DNA from 3 places in the Desulfovibrio ferrophilus genome. Region 3 is predicted to be linked to each of the others. Evidence: predicted binding sites of a transcription regulator. Region 3 holds the regulator's gene; each other region holds the start of a gene.
What was found. The regulator sigma-54, encoded in region 3, starts transcription at its own class of promoters, with help from an activator protein. The targets are predictions, from matches to a motif close to CTGGCACGGNNNNTGCTT.
Positions count from the first base shown of each region.

Region 1: nifH (nitrogenase iron protein) is a predicted target of sigma-54. The motif match lies at 4,715-4,732, and genes of this name have one in related genera.
Region 2: flgB (flagellar basal body rod protein FlgB) is a predicted target of sigma-54. The motif match lies at 4,866-4,883, and genes of this name have one in related genera.

Region 1 covers NZ_AP017378.1:1,597,869-1,605,874, reverse strand. Annotated here, with positions in the region: gene EL361_RS07485 (ATP-binding cassette domain-containing protein) at 1-567, opposite strand, end outside; gene modB (molybdate ABC transporter permease subunit) at 564-1,220, opposite strand; gene modA (molybdate ABC transporter substrate-binding protein) at 1,221-1,955, opposite strand; gene EL361_RS07470 (TOBE domain-containing protein) at 2,090-3,169, shown strand; gene EL361_RS07465 (homocitrate synthase/isopropylmalate synthase family protein) at 3,352-4,455, opposite strand; gene nifH (nitrogenase iron protein) at 4,785-5,612, shown strand; gene EL361_RS07455 (P-II family nitrogen regulator) at 5,651-6,007, shown strand; gene EL361_RS07450 (P-II family nitrogen regulator) at 6,004-6,378, shown strand; gene nifD (nitrogenase molybdenum-iron protein alpha chain) at 6,553-8,006, shown strand, end outside.
Region 2 covers NZ_AP017378.1:2,823,524-2,831,529, forward strand. Annotated here, with positions in the region: gene plsY (glycerol-3-phosphate 1-O-acyltransferase PlsY) at 61-660, shown strand; gene hflX (GTPase HflX) at 1,079-2,686, opposite strand; gene EL361_RS13025 (IMP cyclohydrolase) at 3,121-3,720, opposite strand; gene EL361_RS13030 (tetratricopeptide repeat protein) at 3,934-4,497, opposite strand; gene flgB (flagellar basal body rod protein FlgB) at 4,970-5,380, shown strand; gene flgC (flagellar basal body rod protein FlgC) at 5,380-5,817, shown strand; gene fliE (flagellar hook-basal body complex protein FliE) at 5,842-6,195, shown strand; gene fliF (flagellar basal-body MS-ring/collar protein FliF) at 6,252-7,883, shown strand; gene fliG (flagellar motor switch protein FliG) at 7,883-8,006, shown strand, end outside.
Region 3 covers NZ_AP017378.1:907,298-915,303, reverse strand. Annotated here, with positions in the region: gene rapZ (RNase adapter RapZ) at 1-374, opposite strand, end outside; gene EL361_RS04270 (PTS sugar transporter subunit IIA) at 371-820, opposite strand; gene hpf (ribosome hibernation-promoting factor, HPF/YfiA family) at 825-1,361, opposite strand; gene rpoN (RNA polymerase factor sigma-54) at 1,462-2,919, opposite strand; gene lptB (LPS export ABC transporter ATP-binding protein) at 3,132-3,854, opposite strand; gene EL361_RS04250 (LptA/OstA family protein) at 3,854-4,453, opposite strand; gene lptC (LPS export ABC transporter periplasmic protein LptC) at 4,450-5,031, opposite strand; gene EL361_RS04240 (KdsC family phosphatase) at 5,028-5,558, opposite strand; gene kdsA (3-deoxy-8-phosphooctulonate synthase) at 5,548-6,360, opposite strand; gene EL361_RS04230 (CTP synthase) at 6,367-8,006, opposite strand, start outside.

The DNA.
Region 1 (8,006 bases), 690 kb from region 3:
CTCCAGATCATGGGTGACATGCAGGATGGGCACGGTTAGTGAGTTTTTCAGGTCTCGCAATTCGCATCGCAGGCTGCGGCGCGTATCCACATCCAAAGCCGAGAAAGGCTCGTCCAGCAGAAGCAGGACGGGATTTCTTGCCAGTGCCTGACAGAAGGCCACTCGTTGCCGCTCTCCACCAGAGACGGCCCCCGGGCGTTTGTCCGCCAGATGGGCGACCCCGAAAATATCCAATAATTCATCGATTCGCTGCTCGTCTTTGGTGGCAAAGCCGACGTTGTTCCGCACGCTGAGGTGCGGAAAGAGTGGGTAGTCCTGGAAGACCAGTCCCAGGCCGCGCTTTTGTGGGGGCAGAAAGATGTCGTTGGCTGTGTCCACGAAGACCGTATCTCCCAGAGTGACGACGCCACGGTCAGGCCTCTCCAACCCGGCAATGATGCGCATCAGGGTGGATTTGCCTGCACCCGAAGGACCGACAATGGCAGTCAGTTGCCCAGGAAGGCAGCTCAGGGACACTTTCAGGGTGAACTGCGGGAGTTGTTTTCGGATGTTGACACATAGGGTCATGATCGACCTCCGTTCAGACGATTAATGGTCACCAGTGCCAGGAAGCTGATGGGGATCAGGGCCAGGGAGAGGTACAGGGCGTCGGAGTAACGCAGTGCCTCCACGGCCTCGAAAATGGCGATGGAAGCTACCTTTGTGGTGCCGGGCATGCTGCCGCCTACCATCAGGATGACCCCGAATTCCCCCAGCGAGTGAGCAAAGACCAACACGGAGGCGGCGCACAGGCCGGGAATGCTGTTGGGCAGAACCACGCGGAAGAATGCCGCAGTGGGTGACAGCCCCAGAACAGCGGCGGCTTCGAGAAGCCGTCGATCCAGCTTCTCGAAGGCCGCGCGCATGGGTTGTACGGCAAAGGGCAGGTTATAGGTCAGCGAGGCCAACAGGATGGCCGAAAAGCTGAAGACAAGGCGTTCCCCGAACAAACTCTCCCAGGCGGCTCCCATTGGGGCTCTAGGCCCCATGAAGACGAGCAGGGCAAAGCCCAACACCGTTGGTGGCAGCACCATGGGCAGTGAGACCAGGGCATCGGCCACGCTTTTGCCCGGAAAGCGGAAGAACGCTAGGGCATAGGCGATGGGGGCGGCCACCAGCGGTAAAAGCAGGGTGGTCAACAGGGCCAATTTGGCAGAGATGATCAGGGGCGTCAGATCCATTTATTCGTATCCGTATTTTGTTTTGATGGCTTTGGCTTCGGGGCCGGAAAGGAACTTGATGAATTTCTGTGCGGCTTCGGGATGAGGGGCGTTCTTGAGCAGGCAGGCAGCCTGCACCACGCGCGGGGCTTCTTCGACCACGCTGAAGCAGCCTTTGCGGCCCTGCTCCGTGAAGACGGAGGAATAGGCGCAGAATCCGGCATCAGCTGCTCCGGTGTGGGCATACTGGAAGGCTTGGGCGATGCTCTGACCGTGGACCAGTTTGGGCTGAATGTCATCCCAGATTCCAGCCTTTTGCAGCGCTTTCATGGCTGAGGTCCCGTAGGGTGCTGTTTCCGTGTTGGCAATGGCGATTTTGGACGCCGAGGCAGACATGGCTGCTTCGTGCCAGGGACGATTGCAGAGTCCGGGCTTTGAGGACCATAAAACGACCTTGCCCAGAGCGTAGACAAAGGGCTTTTCCGCCAGACCTGCGACATGGAGTTTGTCTGGACGTTTCTGGTCTGCGGCCAGGAAAATGTCGTGTGGCGAACCATTGGTGATCTGGGCGTAGAGCTTGCCCGTGGAGGCAAAAGTCGCTTCTGCCTTGATTCCGGTGGCCTTTTCGAAAGCCGGAATGATTTCCTGCATGGCGGGCATGAAGTTGGCGGCCTGGGCAATGAGCAGATCTGCAGCCCGTGCGGACAAGGGCAGACTCAGCAGCAGAGTCAGGGTAAGGATTGTTGCGCGTATCATAGCGTTTTGCTCCAGTTGTTGCGGTTGGTTCGATATGCGACCAGTCTCTAAGCTCAATGGCCTAAGGCGCATGCAGCGACTCCGGCAAGCTGGTCACGCATCTCGGTATAACCGTGACTGTTAGGAAAAAACGCATGGTTAATGACTCCGCATTGATGGAAAGACACAAGGAACGCTCTCAAAAACTCGCTCCGTGCGAAGTCTTCACGGTGCCCGATGGAGTGCGACATCTTGAACCAGCGCAATTGGTGGCCTTGGAGCGGAGTTTCAAGCTCTGGTGCGCCGCTGCAAAGCGTTCTGATCGCCGTCGTTCGCGTGAACGGATGCGACTTTTGTTTTTGATGCTGCGCTATAGCGGGGCGCGATTGGGTGAGGTGCAGGCTCTGGATGACCGCTGTGATCTTGATTTGGAGAGTGGCGAGGCTGTCTTCGGTGAGAATGGCGCTCGACGAACAGTGCCGCTGCCAGTGACTCTGTGCCGGGAACTGGATCGCTTCCTTGATGGTCCGCTTGGAGCGGGGCTCGAAGGGACTCTGTTTCAGGTGGACCCCGGATATGTTCGACGTATTTTTTATGCTCGCGCAGCAGAGGCGGGGTGTTCCAAGACATTGGCCGCGCCCCGGGGGCTGCGGGCTTCCCGTGCCGTGGAACTGTTGCGGAGCGGGGTTCCACTGACGGTTGTGCGTGATATTCTTGGACAGTCCTCCACGGATCTGACCTGTGTGTTCCAGGCGTATTCCCAGGAGGATGCGCAACGCATTGTGCGTCGGCTCGCCCCGGACGATGCAGCTTTGCGCACCAGCGCGCGCAATACCTTTCTGTGCCGTGTGCTGAAAGTGCGTTGCGACGGAGTCATGGCTGAGGTGATCCTGAAAACTGACTTCGGCACAGAACTGTGTTCGCTGATTACCCAAGAGAGCGCCATGAACCTGGGACTTGAGCCGGGTGCCCCGGTGGCGGCTACAGTTAAGGCACCATTGGTGGATCTGGGGCAGGCAGGAGCCACTACCGATTTGGATCGTAACCGCATTCCGGCAGTGATCACGGGCATCAAACGTACTGCGGTTATCGGCGAGATCATCGGCGAGGCCGCAGACGGAACTTCGCTTTGTGCTCTGGTCTCTGGAGCCACTCTGGATCAGCTCGATCCGGTAATCGGCCAGTTGATGGAGTTTCGCTTCAAGGCGCTGGTGGTGGTGCTGAACAGCTTGTAGCAGTCGCGGTTGCGGGTTCCATTTCACCACGTCCTCCCTTCTGTTTCGAAAGAGGGCGCGTGAATTTCGTTTACCAGTCCAGTATGATATTCATCAGCAGTCAGGACATTTGAGCCCAAGCAGAGGATCAGCCAGAGGGTAAGAATCAGGATTCTTTGTAACATCGTCTTTCCTCCTTTCTACTATGCGCCGAGTGCGTCTGCGACTTCATGCTTGGTCAATGGACGGCCCAGATCCCGGGCCGCGTCTCGTACCGCCTCGGTCAGGGCGGACAAATTCCCTGGGTTACCCGCCCGTCCCAACTGCTTGAGCGCGGCTCCCACGGCTGAGCGGCCGCTCTTGGTTCCGAATTCAATGCGTCTGGCTGACGAAGTCTGCCCCACAGCTTCAGGGGGAAAGGGTTCGTACAGGGCAGGAGCCTTTAGCAGGCCATCCACATGCAGTCCTGATTCGCAGGCAAAGATGTCACGACCGCAGATGGGCTTGTTGCGTGGCACCGCGATATCCGCCAATTCCTCCACCATGCGACACGCTTTGCGAATGGCAGACAGGTCATAACGTTTATCTGCGCTGCGCAGTGACATGAACGAGGCGACCTCCTCCAGGCGCGAGACACCGGTGCGTTCACCGATACCAAGAACCGAGACATCGGCGAAATCGGCCCCAGCCCTGAGAGCCGAGACTGCATTGGCCGTAGCCATGCCAAAATCATCATGACAATGAACGGCGATATGGGCGGGGAAAATGTTACGCAGTGTCGTTGTCAATTCCATCATCGCTGACGGATCCATGATCCCCACGGTATCCGCGATGCGGACGCGATCCGCCCCCAGCTCTGCTGCCCTCCGGGCGACCTGAAGCAGAAATCCCATATCCGCCCGAGAGGCGTCTTCCAGACCGATGGAGACGTAGCCAAAGCCCCGATTGCGGGCCAGGGGAATGAGTTCCCTCAGTTCCAGAAGCAGCTTGTCGCGGGTGGTCCCCAATCGGGACCCCAGATGAGCGTCGGACACGGGAACCCCGATGTTCAGGCGGTCGGCTCCTGCCGCTGCGGCCAGATCGATGTCCACGGCCTTCAGACGTGCCCAGACTGACAGTGCTGTGTTGCCCACCAATCCCCGGGCCCAGGACAGAAGTTCCCCAAGTTCTTTCTGGCCTGCCCACCCTGCTTCGATTTCCTCAATGCCTGCAGTGGCAAGTGTTTTGATCAGTTCACGGCATGCTGAATTGTCGAAAGTCACCCCGTAGGTCTGGGCGCCTTCGCGCAGTGTGGTGTCGATGAGCATTGTTCTGTCTCCTTAAATGTTCGGAAGGTGTTTCGGTTCGGTTGACCTGAAAGAGCAGAACTTGTGCCATTATTAAAACTCCTTTGATTTCAGTGTGATGACATTTTTGTGCGCTGATTCTGAGCCGACATAAAACCCGACATAATTGTAGGTTCTTACGTTTATGTAGGTTCATGAGAAGTGATTTTGTAGGGTGTTTCAGTGTCTCCTTTTTCGTCTTAGTGTAATTATTCTAGCGCCTTGCGCCATTTAATCGATTTTGGCACGGCCGTTGCCTTAAGGAGGGCAAACACCTGCAACCCCAAACGCCAAACATTCGGAGGCACACCATGCGTAAGATCGCAATTTATGGAAAGGGCGGCATCGGCAAGTCCACTACCACTCAGAACACCGTCGCAGGTCTGGCCGCGATGGGTAAGAAAGTCATGATTGTGGGCTGTGACCCCAAGGCAGACTCGACCCGCCTGATGCTGGGTGGTCTGGCTCAGAAGTCCGTGCTCGATACCCTTCGCGAGGAAGGCGAGGATGTGGAACTCGAAGATATCCGCAAGGGTGGCTTCGGCGGCACCTGGTGTGTTGAGTCTGGCGGTCCTGAGCCGGGCGTCGGTTGCGCCGGTCGTGGCATCATCACTTCCATCAACATGCTCGAGTCCCTGGGCGCATACGAAGAGAGTGAGAATCTCGACTATGCCTTCTACGACGTCCTTGGTGATGTTGTCTGCGGTGGATTCGCCATGCCTATTCGTGATGGCAAGGCCGAAGAGATCTACATTGTCTGCTCCGGTGAGATGATGGCCATGTATGCGGCCAACAACATCTGTAAGGGCATCATGAAGTACGCCCAATCCGGTTCCGTGCGCTTGGGCGGCCTGATCTGCAACTCCCGTAACGTGGATAACGAAAAGGAGATGATTCAGGAGCTGGCCAAGAAGCTGGGGACCCAGATGATCTACTTCGTGCCTCGCGACAACGACGTGCAGCGCGCCGAGATCAATCGTCAGACCGTGATCGAATGGAACCCAGAGGCGGGTCAGGCCGATCACTACCGCAACCTGGCCACTGCCATTGATCAGAACGAGATGTTCGTTGTTCCCACCCCCCTGGAAATTGAGGAACTGGAGCAGCTGCTCTTGGACTACGGCCTGCTGGCTGCCTAATTAAATCGATAATAACTGAAATTTCAGGAGAATTTATAATGATGATCATGATCAGAGCCATTGTTCGGCCCGAGAAATCAGACGACGTCCTTGCAGCACTCATGGACGCCGGATTCCCGGCCGTGACCAAATACTCCGTGGCGGGACGCGGCAAGCAGCGCGGCATCAAGATCGGTGAAGTCACCTACGACGAGATCCCCAAAACCATGCTCATGAGTGTGGTCAACGCCGTGGACAAGGACTTTGTCATTGAGACCATCATGACCGCAGCCCGTTCGGGCAAGAAAGGCAATTTCGGTGACGGCAAGATCTTCGTCACGGATGTTGAGGATGTCTACACCATCAGTTCCGGTGTGCAGGATACCGCCGCCGCTTCCGAGGGAGTTCCGGCATGAAGGAAATAATCGCAGTCGTGCGCATGAACATGATGAACCGCACCAAGCAGGCCCTGACCGATGCCGGGGTGGACGCGTTCTTTGCCAACGAGGCCCAGGGCCGAGGCAAGGGGCTGGTCGACAGCAAGGTCCTCGAGGGTGCTGGTGCGGGCTATGAAGAGGCGGTGGAACTGCTGGGCGAGCGTGGAAAATTGTATTCCAAGCGCATCGTCACCGCAGTGGTCCCCACGGAAGACGTGGATGACGTGGTCAAGGCCATTGTCGCGGCCAACAAGACCGGCAAGCCCGGCGATGGAAAGATCTTCGTCGTGCCGGTCGGAGATGCCGTCCGCGTCCGCACCGGGGAGACCGGCGCCGCCTCAATCGTTTAACTGGCCGCCCACGATCTTCCGATGGCTACGTTACTTCGAGAAATCCAAACCCTTACGTATGGCAAATACGTATCGGTCTTGAAATTTTCTCGGGCCTTGCCCTCGAAATTCGTGAGCGCCCAGTGAAAAGGTACTGTTTTACCAGTTAGATAACACCCTCTGAGGAGAGCAGACATGGCCACAGCCAAAAAGAAGCTCGTGAAATGGGAGCCCACCGACATCAAGGAGGAGATGCTTAAGAAGTATCCCCCCAAGGTGGCCCGCAAGCGAGCCAAGCAGATAATGATCAACGAAGCTCTGGAGAATGAGACTCCGGAAATCACCGCCAATGTGCGGACCATTCCGGGAATCATCACCATGCGCGGCTGCACCTACGCAGGCTGCAAGGGCGTTATTCTGGGGCCCACCAGAGACATCGTGAACATCACTCACGGTCCCATCGGTTGCGGATTCTACTCCTGGCTGACCAGGCGCAACCAGACTGACGCTTCGGGCGAAGGTGATGAAAACTACATGCCTTACTGTTTCTCCACCGACATGGAGGATAAGGACATCATCTTCGGTGGTGAGAAGAAGCTCGCAGCTGCCATTCAGGAAGCCTACGACCTGTTTCATCCCAAGGCCATCGCCATCTTCGCCACCTGTCCGGTGGGGCTCATCGGCGACGACATCCATGCCGTGGCGAAGCAGATGAAAGAGAAGTTCGGGGACTGCAACGTCTTTGGTTTCTCCTGCGAAGGCTACAAGGGTGTGTCTCAGTCCGCTGGTCACCACATCGCCAACAACCAGATTTTCAAACATGTGGTGGGCGAGAACGACGAGGAGAAGCCCGGTGAGTACCGAATCAACCTCCTCGGCGAGTATAATATTGGCGGCGACGGATTCGAGATAGATCGCATCCTGAAACTGTGCGGTATCACCAACATCGCCACCTTCTCGGGCAACTCCACCTACGATCAGTTCGCTTCAGCCCACAAAGCCGACCTGAACTGTGTCATGTGTCACCGCTCCATCAACTATGTGGCTGACATGCTCGAGACCAAGTTCGGTATCCCCTGGATCAAGGTGAACTTCATCGGGGCCGAATCCACGGCCAAGAGTCTGCGCAAGATCGGGACTTACTTCGGCGACAAGTCGTTTATCGAGAAGATCGAAGCCGTCATCGCCGCAGAAATGCCTGAGATCGAAGCTGTTGTTGCCGACGTGAGAACCCGTACCGAAGGCAAGACCGCGATGATGTTTGTGGGTGGCTCTCGTGCTCATCACTATCAGGATCTGTTCTCTGAAATGGGAATGAAGACCCTCTCAGCCGGGTACGAGTTCGCCCACCGCGACGACTACGAAGGCCGACATGTGATCCCCAATCTGAAGGTGGATGCGGATAGCCGTAACATCGAGGAAATCACTGTCGAGGCCGACGATACCCGGTATGCGCCGCGCAAAACCGAAGCCGAGTTGGCAGCTCTGGAAGAGGGTGGCTTGAAGTTCAAGGAATACGAAGGCCTGATTCCTGACATGGATAAGGGTTCCCTGATCATCGACGACTGCAACCAGTACGAGGCTGAAAAACTGGTGGAGATCTTGAAGCCCGACATCTTCTGCGCGGGTATCAAGGAAAAGTACTCCAT
Region 2 (8,006 bases), 1.8 Mb from region 3:
CTACGATGAAACAAAGCAGACGGCTGATTTTCAACAGCCTGAGAGAGAAGGAGATGTCACATGGCTTCACTAGCTTGGCTCGCAATGGCCTACCTTCTGGGTGCGGTGCCCTTCGGATTGGTGGTCGGCAAGATTTTTTGCGGCATTGACCCGCGCACCGCCGGCAGCAAAAACACCGGTGCCACCAACGTGGCCCGGCTGTGCGGCTTCAAATACGGCGTACTGGCCCTGGTTCTGGATCTGGCCAAGGGCTTCATTCCCACAGCCATTGCCCTGACCTTTTCCGACTCCTCGCTGTTCCTGTCCCTGACCGGACTGGCGGCCATTCTGGGCCACTGTTACTCGGTGTTCCTGTACGGCAAGGGCGGCAAGGCCGTGGCCACCACCGTGGGTGTCTTCCTGGCCCTGGCCCCGATTTCCGCCATCATTGCGGCGGCATTGTGCATCGCAGTCATTGCCAAGTCGGGCTATGTCTCCCTGGGGTCCCTGACCCTGGTCACCGCCCTGCCCATCCTGATGCTCGTGACCGGCAATATCACCTACTGCCTGATGGCGCTGGTGGTCATGGCCCTTGTCTTCTGGCGGCACCGCGAGAACATCGAGCGACTGGCCAGGGGCGAGGAAAAATCATTCCTCAAAAATAAATATACCGACGGCTGATCACACTCAGGGCAGCCCCAAAGCACGCGATGGCGACGTTGCTGCGAAAAAAGCCAAACCCTCATGTACCATTCTGTACACTTCGGGCTTGGCTTTTTCTTGCGTCTGGCCCTCGCACACTTTGGAACTGCCCGAGGAAAACCATCTCATTTGTCATCACTTCAAATAAAAAGACACCTCACCTCATGGCTGTTCAAATGACGTCAGATGTTAGGCGCAAAAACCCGGCAAGCTCGACGGCCTCAGACCGTCGGCGAGTCTTCGAGACTTACGGGATGAGAGAGCAGCGCTGTATCTGAACATACGTGAGAGTTTGCCGGGTTTGAAGCATACCTAGGGCATAAGGTCTTGTAAGCTCGCAGCTCGCTAACAATTCACTTAACGCAGCAGATGGCGTGATTTCAACAGCCGCCTCCGGCTACCCCACATCAACTCCGGGGAAGGCTCGAACACAAATGGCATCAGCCAACTCACGCAGGGATTTGCGATTCAATGCGCAGATCGACACCGCTTCGGGGTACTGGTTGCGCAACAGCTCGCGCTGCCCGGCGTCCAGTCTGTCCCATTTGTTGAGCACCAGCAGACGCGGAATCTCATGCAGTTTCATGTCCAGGAGGATGTCGTCCACGGCCTTGATGTGAGTCTCCAACTCGGGATGCCCGGCATCGGCCACCTGAATCAGCAGGTCCGCTACTTCCAGCTCCTCCAGAGTTGCGCGAAAGGCTTCCTTCAACTCATCTGGCAATTGGCGGATGAACCCCACGGTGTCTGTGAGGATCAACTCGCGTTCCAGAGGGAAGCGCAGGCGGCGGGTGGTGGGGTCCAGGGTGGCAAAGAGCTTGTTCTCGGCCAGGACCTTGGATTCGGTCAGGGTATTGAGCAGTGTGGACTTGCCCGCGTTGGTATAGCCCACCAGCGCAGCCACGGGCAGACCTGCCTTGGCCCGACGCAGGCGCGTGGCCTTGCGACGCTTGCGCAAGTCGCCCAGCTCTTTCTTGATGCGAGTGATGCGCTCACGCACACGGCGGCGGTCGGTCTCCAGCTTGGTCTCACCCGGTCCGCGGCCACCAATGCCACCCATCAGGCGCGACAAGGCACGTCCGGTGCCCGCCAGGCGCGGCAGTGTGTATTGCAGCTGGGCCATCTCCACTTGCAGCTTGCCTGAGCGCGTGGTGGCGTGCTGGGCAAAGATGTCCAGAATCAGCTGGGTCCGGTCCAGAATCTTGCGCTCGGTGATATTGGCCAGGTTGCGCATCTGCGAGGGAGTCAGCTCCTGGTCGAACAGAATCACACCCGCGTTTTCCTGGAGGGCACGCACCTCCAGCTCCGCCAGCTTGCCTTTGCCCATGATGGTCTTGGGGTTGGTCTTGCGCACGCGCTGGATCACGGTGCCACCGTTTTCCAACCCAGCGGTCTTGGCCAATTCAGCCAATTCCTCCACGGAGATTTCCTGCAACTCCCGGGAAGTCGTATCCACGCTGACCAGAATCGCCCGTTCGGTCTCGCCCATGGCCGCGCCATCGGCCGCCAGAGTGGTGCCCACACGGGCCAGCTCCTCTTCCAGAGCCTCGACCTGAGCCGCAAAGTCCACGTCCACCCGATGCCAGGGCACCGGACCTGTAATATCGTATAATCCCCCATCCGGATTCGGGGGCAGCAGATGCGCGTAATAGACGTTCCCGGGCTGACCAAAACCGTCCACGGTCAGAGCCATGATCCCGTCCAGGCGCAAAAAGACCATGTCCATCAGGTCTTCCTGGGACAGGGCTTCGTCGGACAAGTGGGTGTGCAGCAGCCTGAGGCCGCGCAAACGACCTGCAAAGCGACGCGTACGAGTCAACTCGGGAATATAGATACCGCGCGCGTCACCCACCATGACCATGTCGGGCTTGCCCTTGCGATCGATGAGCAGGCCGATCTGACGGCCCATGCCAGCCGAAAGCATACCCAACTCGCGCGCCTGCTCGCTCGCCATGCCGCCATGGGTCGGGTACTGGCGGTTGTAGAGCCGCGAGAGCTGTTTCATCTGGCTGGGTTTCAGGCCCTGGGTGTTGCCCTGTACTTTGTTTGCTATGGGGTGCTCCTTTAGCTGGGGCGTTGAAAATTCCTCGTTGGGTTCGTTGCTACGACAAAATCAACCTCTCACATATGAATTCTATATGCATCGAGCTTGATTTTGTCTTGCTACTGGCCCTCGGATTTTTTGATCGCATTCCGATGCGCCAGGCTCTCAAAAAGGCAAGAACACCGATCACCTCTAGCTTTAAGCACCCTATTACGTGAGGCAATACCGGAGGCAACTCAAAAGTTATATTTCGATCAAGTGAGTCTGAACCGGAAGCCGTTCAAAAACCACGCGGGCCAGGCACCAGAAGTTTTCAAACTCGATGCATAGTCGACCTATGTGAGAGATTGAAAACTTCGCAGCAACACAGCCCGCGGGGGAATTTCAACGGATTCCTACGCGTTTTTACTGCCCAAGTAGCTGGTAATCATCGCGTCATATTCCGAGGTCTTGGCAAACGTCTCGCAGGCCATGTCCTTGCGCAGGGGCAGGGAGACCTTCATGTCGTTGGCCTTCAGATCGTCGATGATGCGGTCGTAGTGCTCGACGCCGGGTGCCACAAGGATGGAGTGGAAGTTCTTGGCTGCGGCGCGCAGCATGGTGGGGCCGCCGATATCGATCTGCTCCACGGCGGCCTTCAGGTCCAGGCCCTGGGAGGCGGCACGAGCGAAATCGTAGAGATTGACGCAGATCAGATCGAAAGGCGCCAAGCCCAATTCGGACAGGGTGTCCATGTGCTCGGGGTTGTCCTTGTCGGCCAGAACGCCGGCATGGATATGGGGATGGAGGGTCTTGACCCTGCCATTCATGATTTCAGGAAAACCGGTCACGTCGCTGACAGAAGCCACGGGCAAGCCCGCATCAAGCAGCATTTTCCGGGTTCCGCCGGTGGAAAAGAGTTCAACCCCGTTTTCTGTCAGAAAACGGGCGAAGTCCTCCAACCCGGTCTTGTCGGTCACGCTCAGGATGGCGCGCCGAATGGGCAGAAGATCCATGCATTCACCTCGCTGTGTTTTCCGAGGTGATGCCAAATATGTGCGTGACTGGCAAGGAGCGAGCGCACTGCTCCACCTCATCCTGGTACTTGGCACCCCAGCCCCAGCAGCTCTTGTTGAGGCTGGGGAACCAAGCAGGGGAGGGGAGATTATCGTCACTCAGTCTGATCCGGGGCATAAGGGAGGGAACCCAACACCACCCCGGAAGGACCGTTATGACCTGATGTGCTCCAGAAGTTCCTTCGCGGACTCATTGTCCGGGTCGGTCTCCAGGATGCGCTCCAGATGCCCTCGTGCTTCATCGGGCTTGCCGACACAGCTCAGGCACCCCGCCAGCGAATAGCGGACATCATGCTTCAGGGGATCGATGGCGAGGTAATTCTCCATATGGGGAATCACTTCCTCGATGCGACCCAGCACATGACCCAGCTGAACCAGCATGAAAATGCTGATCATGTTTTCGGGGTTCTGATCCAGGGCCTGGGAAAAATGATCAAAGGCCTCGTTCTGACGATTGGTTTCCATCTCCACGAGGGCCATACCGGCCAGAGCCTTATCGCTCTGCTCGATTTCTGCGGCCTTCTTGTACAGCTCGTAAGCCCTTTCAAGCTCACCCTGCTGAACGGCGATGGTGGCCAACCCCAGATAGGGATCGGGATGGATGCCGTTGGACTGCACTGCCTTGTCGTAATACTCGACGGCTTTGTCCAAATCACCCATGAAGAGATAACACTCTCCAAGTTCCTTGTTGATTTCGTAATCAAGATGGCTACTCATGACATTCCCCTCCACTTTGGGAATCATCGGGTAATCGGTCCTCGGTGCACATCCTATTGCATCAACCGAGCCGACTACTCATCCTGACGCGACAGCGCCATACGCCAAGCTTTAGCAAACCCCGTGCCACAATGATCAGCCGCCGCCCCGCAATATAAGGAACGCGCGTTTACACTAGAGTGGGCGGGAACTTATCGCCGCCTCACGCCACAGGCAGACATCGTCAATCTTATATCGGCCGGAAAATCATGCCCAGCAACTCACGCATAGTCCCCTGACACCGTCCTCGTCTTTACACACCCTCATCCACCCCTCCCCCCTCCTCGGCTACTCCAAATAAATCTCGTTAAATCAGCTAGATGCAGCGTTTGGCACAAGGGTTGCTCAGATGCTTGCGATCCGAACGACGATTTGCACCAGGAAAAGCTTGCCCAGGAAGGGCGCGTCGTCCGGGAACCTAGGAGGGACGGGCATGAAAAGCCTTTTTGGAACTCATATTCAGTTAACGGGCAAAGTCCTGGACATGCGGCTCATGCGTCAAAATGTCGTCATGAGCAATCTGGCCAACATCACTACGCCCAACTACAAGGCGCAACGGCTGACCTTCGAAGAAGATCTGCAGTCCGCCTTGAACCTGGATGCGCGCGGCAAGATGAGCCGCACCGCAGGCGCTCACGTTCCCTCTGTATTTTCCAGTGACTCCTTCGGAGCGGACTTGGAAAAGGGCTTCAAGCATCGCGTCATTCACGGACAGGACAACGTCGATCTCGACAAGGAAATGTCCGTCATGGCCAAGAACACCTTGATGTACAACGCCCTGACCACTGTCCTCAAAAAGAACTTCGAAGGACTCACGACCCTTATTTCGGAGGCGAGTAAGTAATGGACTTCCTGACAGCACTCGACATCGGTTCATCGGCCCTGTCCGCAGAACGGACAAATCTGAATATCATTTCCATGAACCTGGCCAACGCCAAGACCACCCGCACCGCCGAAGGCGGACCGTATCAACGGCGCGGCGTGATCAAGGCCACCACCGACGTGGACGCCCGATTCTCCAGGGTCATGCAGGATCATCTGACTCGCGAACTGAAGGGCGTGCGCATTCTGGGCATCTCCCGCGATTCCGAGCGCATGAAGCAGGTCTTCGAACCCGGTCATCCCGATGCCAACAAGGACGGCTACGTGACCTACCCGGACATCAACGTGGTGGAGGAGATGACCAACATGCTCACCACCACCCGCTCCTACGAGGCCAGCGTGGCCTCCATCTCATCCGTCAAGGGAATGTGGAACAAGGCCCTGGAACTGGGAAGATAAGTACGAGCTTAAGGGAGAATAATCATGGCTATCAATAATATCGCAATGAATGCTTACCGCAGCGCCATCGAGTCCGGAAAGGTCCACCAGCGTGGTGCCGATTCCCTGACCAAGATCGGGAAGCAAGGCACCTCCGGGCACATGCGTGTCGGCAGCGGCAACAGCTTCGAGAAGACCGTCTCCGAGTCTCTGAAGAAGGTCAACGACCTGCAGACCGAAAAGACCAGCATGATCGAAGCCTTCGCCTCGGGCGAGAAGCAGAACGTGCATGAGCTGATGATCTCGCTGCAAAAGGCTGGGCTGGCCATGAAGATGACAAGCGCCGTGCGCAACAAGGTCATGGACGCCTACAGAGAACTCTCGAAGATGTCGTTCTAGCCCAGAGAACGTAGTCCCAACTTCAAGTACAACGACCAGCACCCGGAGCAGAATCCATGTCGCCCGAACTGACAAGCATCACCGAAAAGGCCAAAAACTTCTGGGTCAAGACCAACGTCTCCCAGCGTATCCTGATCGGTGGACTGACCACCACGGTCATCGTCACCTTCTTCCTGCTCATTTTCTGGCTCAACCAGCCGGACTATCAGGTGTTGTACTCACGCCTCTACCCCGAAGACGCATCCACCGTCGTCAACCTGCTGCAGGCTGAAAAGATTCCCTACAAGCTGGAAGACAACGGCTCCGTCATCATGGTTCCGGCAGACAAGGTCTATGACCTGCGCCTGAAGATCGCCGGTGAAGGCAACCTGCATGGCCAGGGCCTGGGCTTTGAGATCTTCGACGATGTTCAGGTCGGCCAGACCGACTTTGTGCAGCGCATCAACTACCAGCGAGCCCTGCAGGGTGAGCTGGCCAGAACCATCTCCGAATTTCCCCAGGTCGACCGGGCGCGGGTGCATCTGGTGCTGCCCCACAAGACCCTGTTTGTGGAAGAGCAGTCCAAGCCTTCGGCTTCGGTCGTACTGAAGCTCAAGAGCGGCGAGAAGATGGAGCCCAAGGAAGTCGATGGCATCGTCAACCTGATCGCTCTGGCCGTCGAGGGCATGGATCCCAACATGATCACCGTGGCCGACACCACGGGCGTGATGCTCTTCACCCCCAGAGGCCTCGAATCCTCCCAGGGCATGAGCAGCACCCAGTTGGGGCAGAAGGTCTCCATCGAGAACAATCTGGAGCAGCGCATCGAGCAGATGCTGATGCCGCTCTACGGCCCAGGTCGAGTCATCGCCAAGGTCAACGCAGAGCTGGACTTCAGCCGCAAGACCTCCCGTTACGAGGAATACGATCCCGAATCTGCAGTGGTCCGCAGCGAACAGCGCAGCGAGGAAACCCAGCAGGGCGACGCCAACATCCAGTCCGGCTCCCCGGAGCCGAACTTCCGGGGCGAGGGCGGTGGCCCGGCCACGTCCAACCAGCAGGGTTCGCGCGAATCCCGTACCACCAACTATGAAATCAACAAGGTCGAACGCGAAGTCATCTCGCCCATGGGTGAGTTGAAGCGCCTGACCGTTGCAGTTATCGTGGATGGCATCTACACTGAACAGCCCATCGGGGATGCGGCTGAGGGCGAAGCCACCCAGACCGAATTTGCCTTTACTCCGCGTAGCGCCGAGGAACTGAACCGCGTCAAGCAGTTGGTTGCCAACGCTGTGGGCGTGGATGATATGCGCGGCGACACCATTCAGGTCTCCAGCATCTCCTTCGGCGGCCCGGAAATGGAAATCAGACCCGATGTTCTGGAACTGGTCCTCGAGTACGTACAGCGACTCGGCAAGCCCTTCCTGAACGGTCTGTTGATCTTCCTGTTCCTGGTCATGGTCGTCCGCCCGGTAGTCATGGCACTCATCCGACCCAAGACCGAGGTCGAGGGCGTGGAAGGCATTGCCGGACTGCCCGAGGGTGAAGGCCGCATCGCACTCATCGAGGGCGATGACGAAGAGGATGCACTGGACGCATTGCGCAAGATCGACGATATTCGTGCCCATGCACTGCAGCTTTCCGAGCAGAACATGGACGGCACCATGGCAATTATTAAGAATTGGCTCAAACAGGAGGCCCCGGCGTAATGGCGCTCACCGGTTCACATAAGACAGCGATCCTGATGCTCGCCATGGGCGAGAAGTTCACGGCCGACGTCTTCAAACGCCTCGACAGAGCCGAGATCGCACAGATCTCCAAGGCCATGGTCG
Region 3 (8,006 bases):
TCTCCTTCCAGGGGGTGAGGGCGGCGGGTAGCGGCATAACGCCGCATCAGGACAGGGGCGCTGCATTCGACGTAAACAAGACGGGGTCTGGCTCCGATGGCTTCCAACTCGCCCAGGGCCAGCGGCCACTGCTTGGCAAAATCGTCGCCGCTGGCGTCCAACCCCAGGGTCAGCCCGCGATGACGAAAATCCTTCTGCGTGCGAAACAGGCGAACCATCTCCGGCATCACCAGAGGCGGTAACCCATCCATGGTCAGAAATCCGAGGTCCTCAAAGACTTTGAGCGCTGTCGACTTCCCGGCACCCGAGAGCCCGGTGAGAATAATAACCGGAAACTCACCACCATCGGCTCTGACCGGCTTCATCGAGCTCAGGCCCCCTTGAGCAACCGCCACAGGTCATCGCCCGTATCGGCCTCGACAAATGATTTCCTAAAGGAATCTTCCTTGAGCAGGCGTGAGATATGGGCCAGGACACGCAGATGCATGCCTGCCACCTGTTCTGGAGCCAAAACCAGGAAAAAAATATGACAAGGCTTTTGGTCCAGGGCTTCGTATTCGACGCCCCCCGCGCTGCGGCCAACAACCACGACAATATTTTCCAGGTTATCCAACTTGCCGTGAGGAATGGCAATACCATCCCCAATACCAGTTGTGCCCAGAGTCTCGCGTTCGGTCAGGACCTCAATTGCCGTGTCCCGATCCAGTTCCGGCAGTTTATCCACTGCCGCCGCCACAAGCTCGGCCAGGACCTGTTTCTTGGTCCCGGCCTTGAGCTTGGGCAGAATTAAATCCCTATCCAGCAAATCTCCGAGCTTCATTTACTTACATCCCAGGGTCAATCAGTCCATAATCTCCGTTCTTACGGAGGTAGATCACATTGATTCGTTCGGATTCTGCATTATGAAAGACCAGGAACTCATAGCCCAGGGAATCCAGCTGCAGGGCGGCTTCTTCCACGGCCATGGGCTTGGGTTCATAGGAGTCACTTTCCTCAATGGTAGGAACGCGCTCTCCGGCGGCAGAATCAGCAAAGCTGATAACGTCCATGCGGACTGAGCCTCTCGCCTGACGACGATCCTTGGCCTTTTCGCGAGTCTTGCGGACCTGAGCATCAAGCTTATCCAGAACCAGGTCAACGGTGGAGTACATGTCTTCAGATTCTTCAACCGCCGAGATGTGCAATTCATCACCGGTGAATACGACGTCCGCCTTATGCCGGAACTTGTCGACCGAAAGATTGACCTGAAGCAGGGCATTCTCGGTCCTGTCGTACTTGAACAGCTTTTCAAATCGGGTGGAGGCGTAATTCCTCAGATGGTCGGACGGTTCAAAGTTCTTGAAGTTGTACTTGATTTGCATAGGCGTCCTCCTAACTTAAGCTGTGGAACCGGGAATCCCAGTCACTTCCAGTGTAGGATGAATCCAACGCAAAATAAAGGGCTTTGCACCATTGTGCCCGCTAAAAAATCTGCTTGCGCTTGGACGAGGAAAGAATGCCCAACGCACTCCGATACTTGGCAACCGTACGGCGGGCAATGTTGACCTGAAGTTCGCCTTTGAGCATTTCGGCGATTTTCTCGTCTGACAAGGGCTTGCGGGGATTTTCGCTTCCGATATAGCCCTTGATCATGGCCTTGACGGATTCGCTACCCACCTGAGAGCCATCATCCAACCCCAAAGCACTATTGAAGAAAAATTTAAGCTCGTGCACACCGTGAGGAGTAGAGACGTACTTGCTGGTGGTGATGCGACTGATGGTGGATTCATGCATCTCTATATCGTCCGCAACATCCTTCAGGATCAGCGGCTTCAGTTTCTTCACCCCGTGGCGGAAAAACTCTTCCTGAAACCTGACGATACTCTCCATGACCTTGTAGAGCGTCCGCTGGCGCTGATACAGGCTCTTCATCAGCCAGACTGCAGAACGCATCCTGTCCTGCATGTATTCTTTATCTTTGGAGTTTGTGGTCTTGACGGAATCCACATAATAGGGGCTGACCTGCAATCGGGGGAGTCCTTCTTCATTCAGGACGATAACGAATTCACCATCGTATTCGTAGACGAACACGTCCGGGCTCACATACTGCGGCTCGCTCCCGGCAAAAGACGATCCGGGCATGGGGTCCAAGGTCTGAATAACATCCAGATATTCCTTGAGTTCTTCCATTGAAATCTTGAATTTGCGGGCAATAGGCTTGTAGCGGCGCTTCTCCAGATCCTCAAGATGCTCGGAAACCAGCGAGACAAGAATGGGGTCATCCATATTATAGGCATCCAGCTGCACCAGTAGGCATTCACGCGGATCGCGTGCGGCAACACCCAAGGGGTCAAAACGCTGCATGCGCAGAATAACGGACTCCACCTCGGCAGAGGTCGCCTGCACAGACACAGGCATATGCTCCAACTGATCTGCAATTTCTTCGGCAGTGGCTCTCAGATACCCAAGCCCATCGAGATTACCGATAATCTGCTCACCAATTTGAACATCCAGCTCAGAGGCACCGGAAAGCCTGAGCTGCCAATCAAGGTGACTCTCAAGGGAAGGCTTGGCAGACAGACGGGCCTCAAAGGACATGCCCTCTTCCGGTGTCTCGTACTCACGTCCCACCGCCTGCTTGGCCGTGGATGAAAACTCGCCCAGATAGCTTTCCCACTCAGCCGTCTTGGCCAGGTCCTGTTCAACGGATTCGTCGTTGTAAGTCTCTTCCTTGGTCGGTGCGGCCTGCTCCTCTGCAGGGCGTTCCACAGCCTCTTCCTCGGGCTTCTCCTCCAGCAGCGGATTCTCAAGCAACTCCTGCTGGACCATGTCCAACAATTCAAAACGTGACAGTTGCAACAGCTTGATCGCTTGCTGCAGCTGTGGCGTCATGACCAACTGCTGTGAAAGTTTGAGCTGCTGCCTGAGTTCCAATCCCATAATATAATCGCTTGTTGGAGGGTAGAGAGGTCGAGAATCCGGTCAATACCGGTGAGATCTATGGCAATGCACCGTTATCCATAACAAAAAAAGTGGCATTCCTCCTGGCACGCCCATTTAGAGCGCATCAAGACAATGCCACAGACACGATAGCCTTGCAATAGAAATGGCAAGGTTTTTGTATAGGGAGAAAGATCTATTAGGACAGGCTGTTAAAGACAGAAACCTTCGCCAAGATACACTCTTCTGGCCTTTGGATCATCTATAATTTCCTGGGGAGTACCCGACAGAATGATCCGCCCTTCATAGACCAGATAGGCCCGATCACAGATGCGCAAAGTCTCGCGCACATTGTGGTCGGATATCAGAACGCCAATGCCCTTTTCCTTCAGACCACGCACGATCCCCTGGATATCATCCACGGCAATGGGATCAATACCGGCAAAGGGCTCATCCAGCAGCATGAACTTGGGATCAAGGATCAACGCCCGAGCGATCTCCAAGCGACGGCGCTCGCCACCGGAAAGATGCATGGCCTTCTGATCGGCCAATTTGGTGATGCCCAATTCATTCAGCAGATGATCGGCCTTGGCCCTTTGTTCCTTATGAGACAGGCCCGTGTGCTCCAGGATGATCTCCAGGTTCTGACGCACCGAGAGCTTGCGGAAGACTGAGCTTTCCTGAGGCAGATAGGACAGGCCCAGTCGGGCCCGGTCATGCAAAGGCAGAGAGGCCAGCTCGGTTTCATCCAGACGAACGCACCCGCCGTTGGGCTTGATGATGCCCACCAGCATGTAGAAGGTCGTCGTCTTGCCCGCGCCGTTGGGACCAAGCAGCCCCACCACTTCGCCCTGTTTCACTGAAAGTCCGATGTCGTGCACGACCTCGCGCTGGCCGTAACGCTTGCAAAGGTCTTCTGCCAGGAGCACTGCCATTACTGAGTCTCCCCGTTGGAAGCAGGAACTTCAGGCTGTGCGTCATCTGCTGCGGGCTTGGTCTCAGCAGCAGGTTTGCCTGCGTCCTTAGGCGTAAAGAAGATGGCTTCCACCTGGGTGTTGCCAGTCCCTTCGACCTCGCTGCGGTTCTCCTTCAGATAGAGACGAATGATCTTGCCCTGAATGGTGTTCTTGCCATCGACAAGGCGCGGCCACTCTTCCATCACAAGCAGATCCTTCTCCACCATATAGGTGGCCTTGCCGCAGAAGCCTTCCTTGCCCTCGCGCAGCATTCGCACCTTCTTCAAAGCCACGATCTTCTCGATCTCGCCCGGATCACCACCCAAAGGCGCAGCAGCTGCACCAGCCTTCTTCGTGGTCTGCTTGAGATGCACAATCATCTTCTGGGACCAGATCTGCATGTCAGGCCGGGTGACATGCACGTTGCCCGTAAACGTCACCTGGCTTCCACCCGACTCGTAGACCATGCGGTCCGAGGTGATCTTGGTGGGAATCTTGTCGTCCTTGGCAAAGGCAATGGAGGCAAACAGCCCGGTCAGAACCAAGGCCATGAGAATGAAATATGCTACGCGCTTCACTGTTGGCGCTCCTTTGCCGGGACAGCGGTCTGCTCAGACCAGAGCAGACTCGTGACGCCACCATCGGCTTTGATGTCGTTGGTCTTCATATCCATAATCAGGTGCGGGGCAGTCATCATCATCTCACCCTGCTTCATGCGAACATTACCGGTCAAGTCGATGTCTCGCGTCTCACCGCTGTAGAACAGATGATCGGCATACACCGTCGTCGGTCCCGACACAATCACCACGTCCGGCCACAGGCGGGCATCCCCGGAAGACTGTTCGACCTCGCCTTCCGTAGCGGTAACATTGACCTCCGAACCGTCCTGCTCCTGGTAGTAGATGACACGCGGGTTGTCCAACCTGACAAGCTGTTCATCCTTGAGATAATTGGCCTTGTCAGCCACAAGACGCCAGCTGGCCTTGCCTTCGGAGCCCTGTGACAACTCAACCTGTTGCAAGGCCACGTCCACATCAAGTTCCTGAGCCAATTCGGCCACGGCAGCAACATCATTTTTCATACGTTGCCACAGCCAACCGCCAACAAGCGCCAGAACGACCAGCAGCACAGCAATCCAGGGCAAGAAACGTTTCATCGATTGCCCCATTCTTCCCACAAGGCATCCAGGTCACCCCGGGCCTCGAGGATATGACGAATGGCCTCGCGCACGGCACCTTGGCCACCATGGGCCTCGGTGATGAAATCGGCCATTACGAGAATCTCGGACTGGGCATTGGCGACCGCCATGGGCAGCCCCACGGCCCGCATGGGGCCAGCGTCAACCCAATCGTCGCCCAAATAGGCCACTTCGGACAAATCCAGCTTCAAGCGCTCGCAGATGCCCTCAAGCAGGGGAATCTTGGCCAGATGCCCGGCATGGTATTCGGTGATGCCCAACTCGCGCACCCGGGTTTCCACCGCCGGAGAATCCAGACCGGTAATCACGGCCACTTCCAGCCCGGCAGCTTGAGCCAGCTTGATGCCCAGCCCATCCTGGACGTTGAAACGCTTGGATATATTGCCCTGATGGTCGTAGTACAGACCGCCGTCGGTCAGCACTCCGTCGACATCCAGGACCAACAGACGAATTTTCGCCGCCTGCTCCTTGTCCTTAACATTCATATTTCAGGCTCCACAGGGTCATCAAATCCCTGAGCAGGGCTTCGAGGTTTTCAAGCGGCCAGGAGTTGGGACCATCACACAGCGCCTTGTCCGGGTCCGGGTGGGTTTCCAGAAAGACTCCCGAGGCTCCGGCAACAACAGCGGCACGGGCCAGAGTGGGCACGAATTCGCGCTGCCCGCCTGAACAACCGCCCTGCCCGCCCGGCAACTGCACGGAATGCGTGGCGTCAAAGACAACCGGACAACCGTGCGAGGCCATAATGGGCATGGAGCGCATATCCACAACAAGGTTGTTGTAGCCATGGCAGGCACCACGTTCGGTGAGCCAGAGCTTCTCGTTACCGGTGCTTTTGACCTTGCTCACGACGTTGGCCATGTCCCAGGGGGCCAGAAACTGCCCCTTTTTGACATTGAGCACACGCCCTGTGTTTCCGGCTGCCACCAGCAGATCCGTCTGGCGACAGAGAAAGGCCGGAATCTGAATGACGTCCGCCACCTCAGCCACCACGGCAGCCTGTTCAGGCTGGTGGATGTCCGTGACCACGGGCAGGCCGAAGGTCTCCTTGACCTCGGCAAGCATCTCCAGCCCCTTATCCATGCCCGGCCCGCGAAAGCTGGTCACGGACGTACGATTGGCTTTGTCGAAGGAGCCTTTGAAGATCACGGTCAGTTCGAGCTTTTTGGCAACCTCGGCAATATGCCGCGCAGCGGTCATAACCACATCACGGCTTTCCAAAGCGCAAGGCCCTGCGAGAACGAAGGGCCCCTTGCTGGTGGCGGCGAACAGCTGTTCAGACGTCATGAGTTCCTACTTCTTGCCGTATTTCTGCGCCCTTGACGCGCCAATGAAGGCAGCGAACAGCGGATGCGGGCGCATGGGATTGGACTTGAACTCGGGGTGGAACTGGCAACCCAGGAACCACGGATGGTCGGCAACCTCGACAATCTCAACCAGTTCTCCGTCAGGAGACAGGCCGGAGAAAGTCAGGCCCTTTTCGCCGAGCATGTCGAAGTATTCCTTGTTGAATTCATAGCGATGGCGGTGACGCTCATCGATGTTGGTGACCTGATAGGCAGCGTCGGCCTTGGTGTCCTTGACCACGGCGCAGGGGTACGCGCCCAGGCGCATGGTGCCGCCCTTGTCGCTGGACTCGTCGCGCACTTCCTTCTGCTGGCGCTGGAAGTCATACCATTCCTTCATCAGGTAGATCACCGGATGCGGGGTGTTCTGGTCGAACTCCTCGGAATTGGCATTATCCAGACCGACAACGTTGCGCGCGAACTCGATCACCGCGCACTGCATGCCAAGGCAGATACCGAAAAACGGAACCTTGTTCACGCGGGCATATTCAATGGCCTTGATCTTGCCTTCCACGCCGCGCGAGCCAAAGCCACCGGGTACGAGCACGCCGTCCAGGCCTTTGAGCTTCTTCGCCACGTTCTTGGCGGTGATTTCCTCGGAGTTCAGGTACTCCAGGTTCACCTTGACGTTGTTGGCCACGCCACCGTGCACCAGGGCCTCGTGCAGGCTCTTGTAGGCCTCCTTGAGGTCCACATACTTGCCAACGATACCAATGGTGATTTCACCCTTGGGGTTATCCAGCTTGTATGCCAACTCCTGCCAGGGGGTCAGGTCCGGGTTCTTGGCCGGGAGCTTGAGCATGATGGCGAGCTTCTGGTCGATGCCTTCTTCGTACAGGTTCAGGGGAACCTTGTAGATGCTGTCCACGTCCACAGCGGTGAACACGGCGTCTTCATCCACGTTACAGAACAAGGCGATCTTGGCCTTCAGGCTGGCGTCGAGGTCGGTCTCGGCACGACAGAGAATAATGTCGGGCTGGATACCAATGGAGCGCAGCTCCTTGACGCTGTGCTGGGTGGGCTTGGTCTTCAGCTCGCCCGCAGTCTTGATATAAGGCACCAGGGTCAGGTGAACGTAGAGGCAGTTTTCCTTGCCCAGATCACCGCGCAACTGGCGGATGGCTTCCAGGAAGGGCAGGCCCTCGATATCGCCGACGGTGCCGCCGATCTCGATGAGCGCCACGTCGAGGTCATCGTTGCCGAGTTGAATCACGGCCTTTTTGATCTCATTGGTAATATGCGGGATGACCTGCACGGTACCACCCAGGTAATCGCCACGGCGTTCCTTGGTGATGACCTTGTGGTAGATGGAGCCGGAAGTGTAGTTGTTCTTCTGGCTCATGGGCACGTCGAGATAGCGCTCGTAGTGGCCCATATCCAGGTCGGTTTCGGCCCCGTCGTCGGTGACGTAGACTTCCCCGTGCTGGAACGGGTTCATGGTACCCGGGTCCACATTGATGTACGGATCGAGCTTCTGAATGGTGCACGTCAAACCACGTGCTTTCAATAGAGCTCCGATGGAAGCCGCAGAGAGTCCCTTGCCGAGGGACGACAGTACGCCGCCAGTAACGAAGATGAATTTAGTTT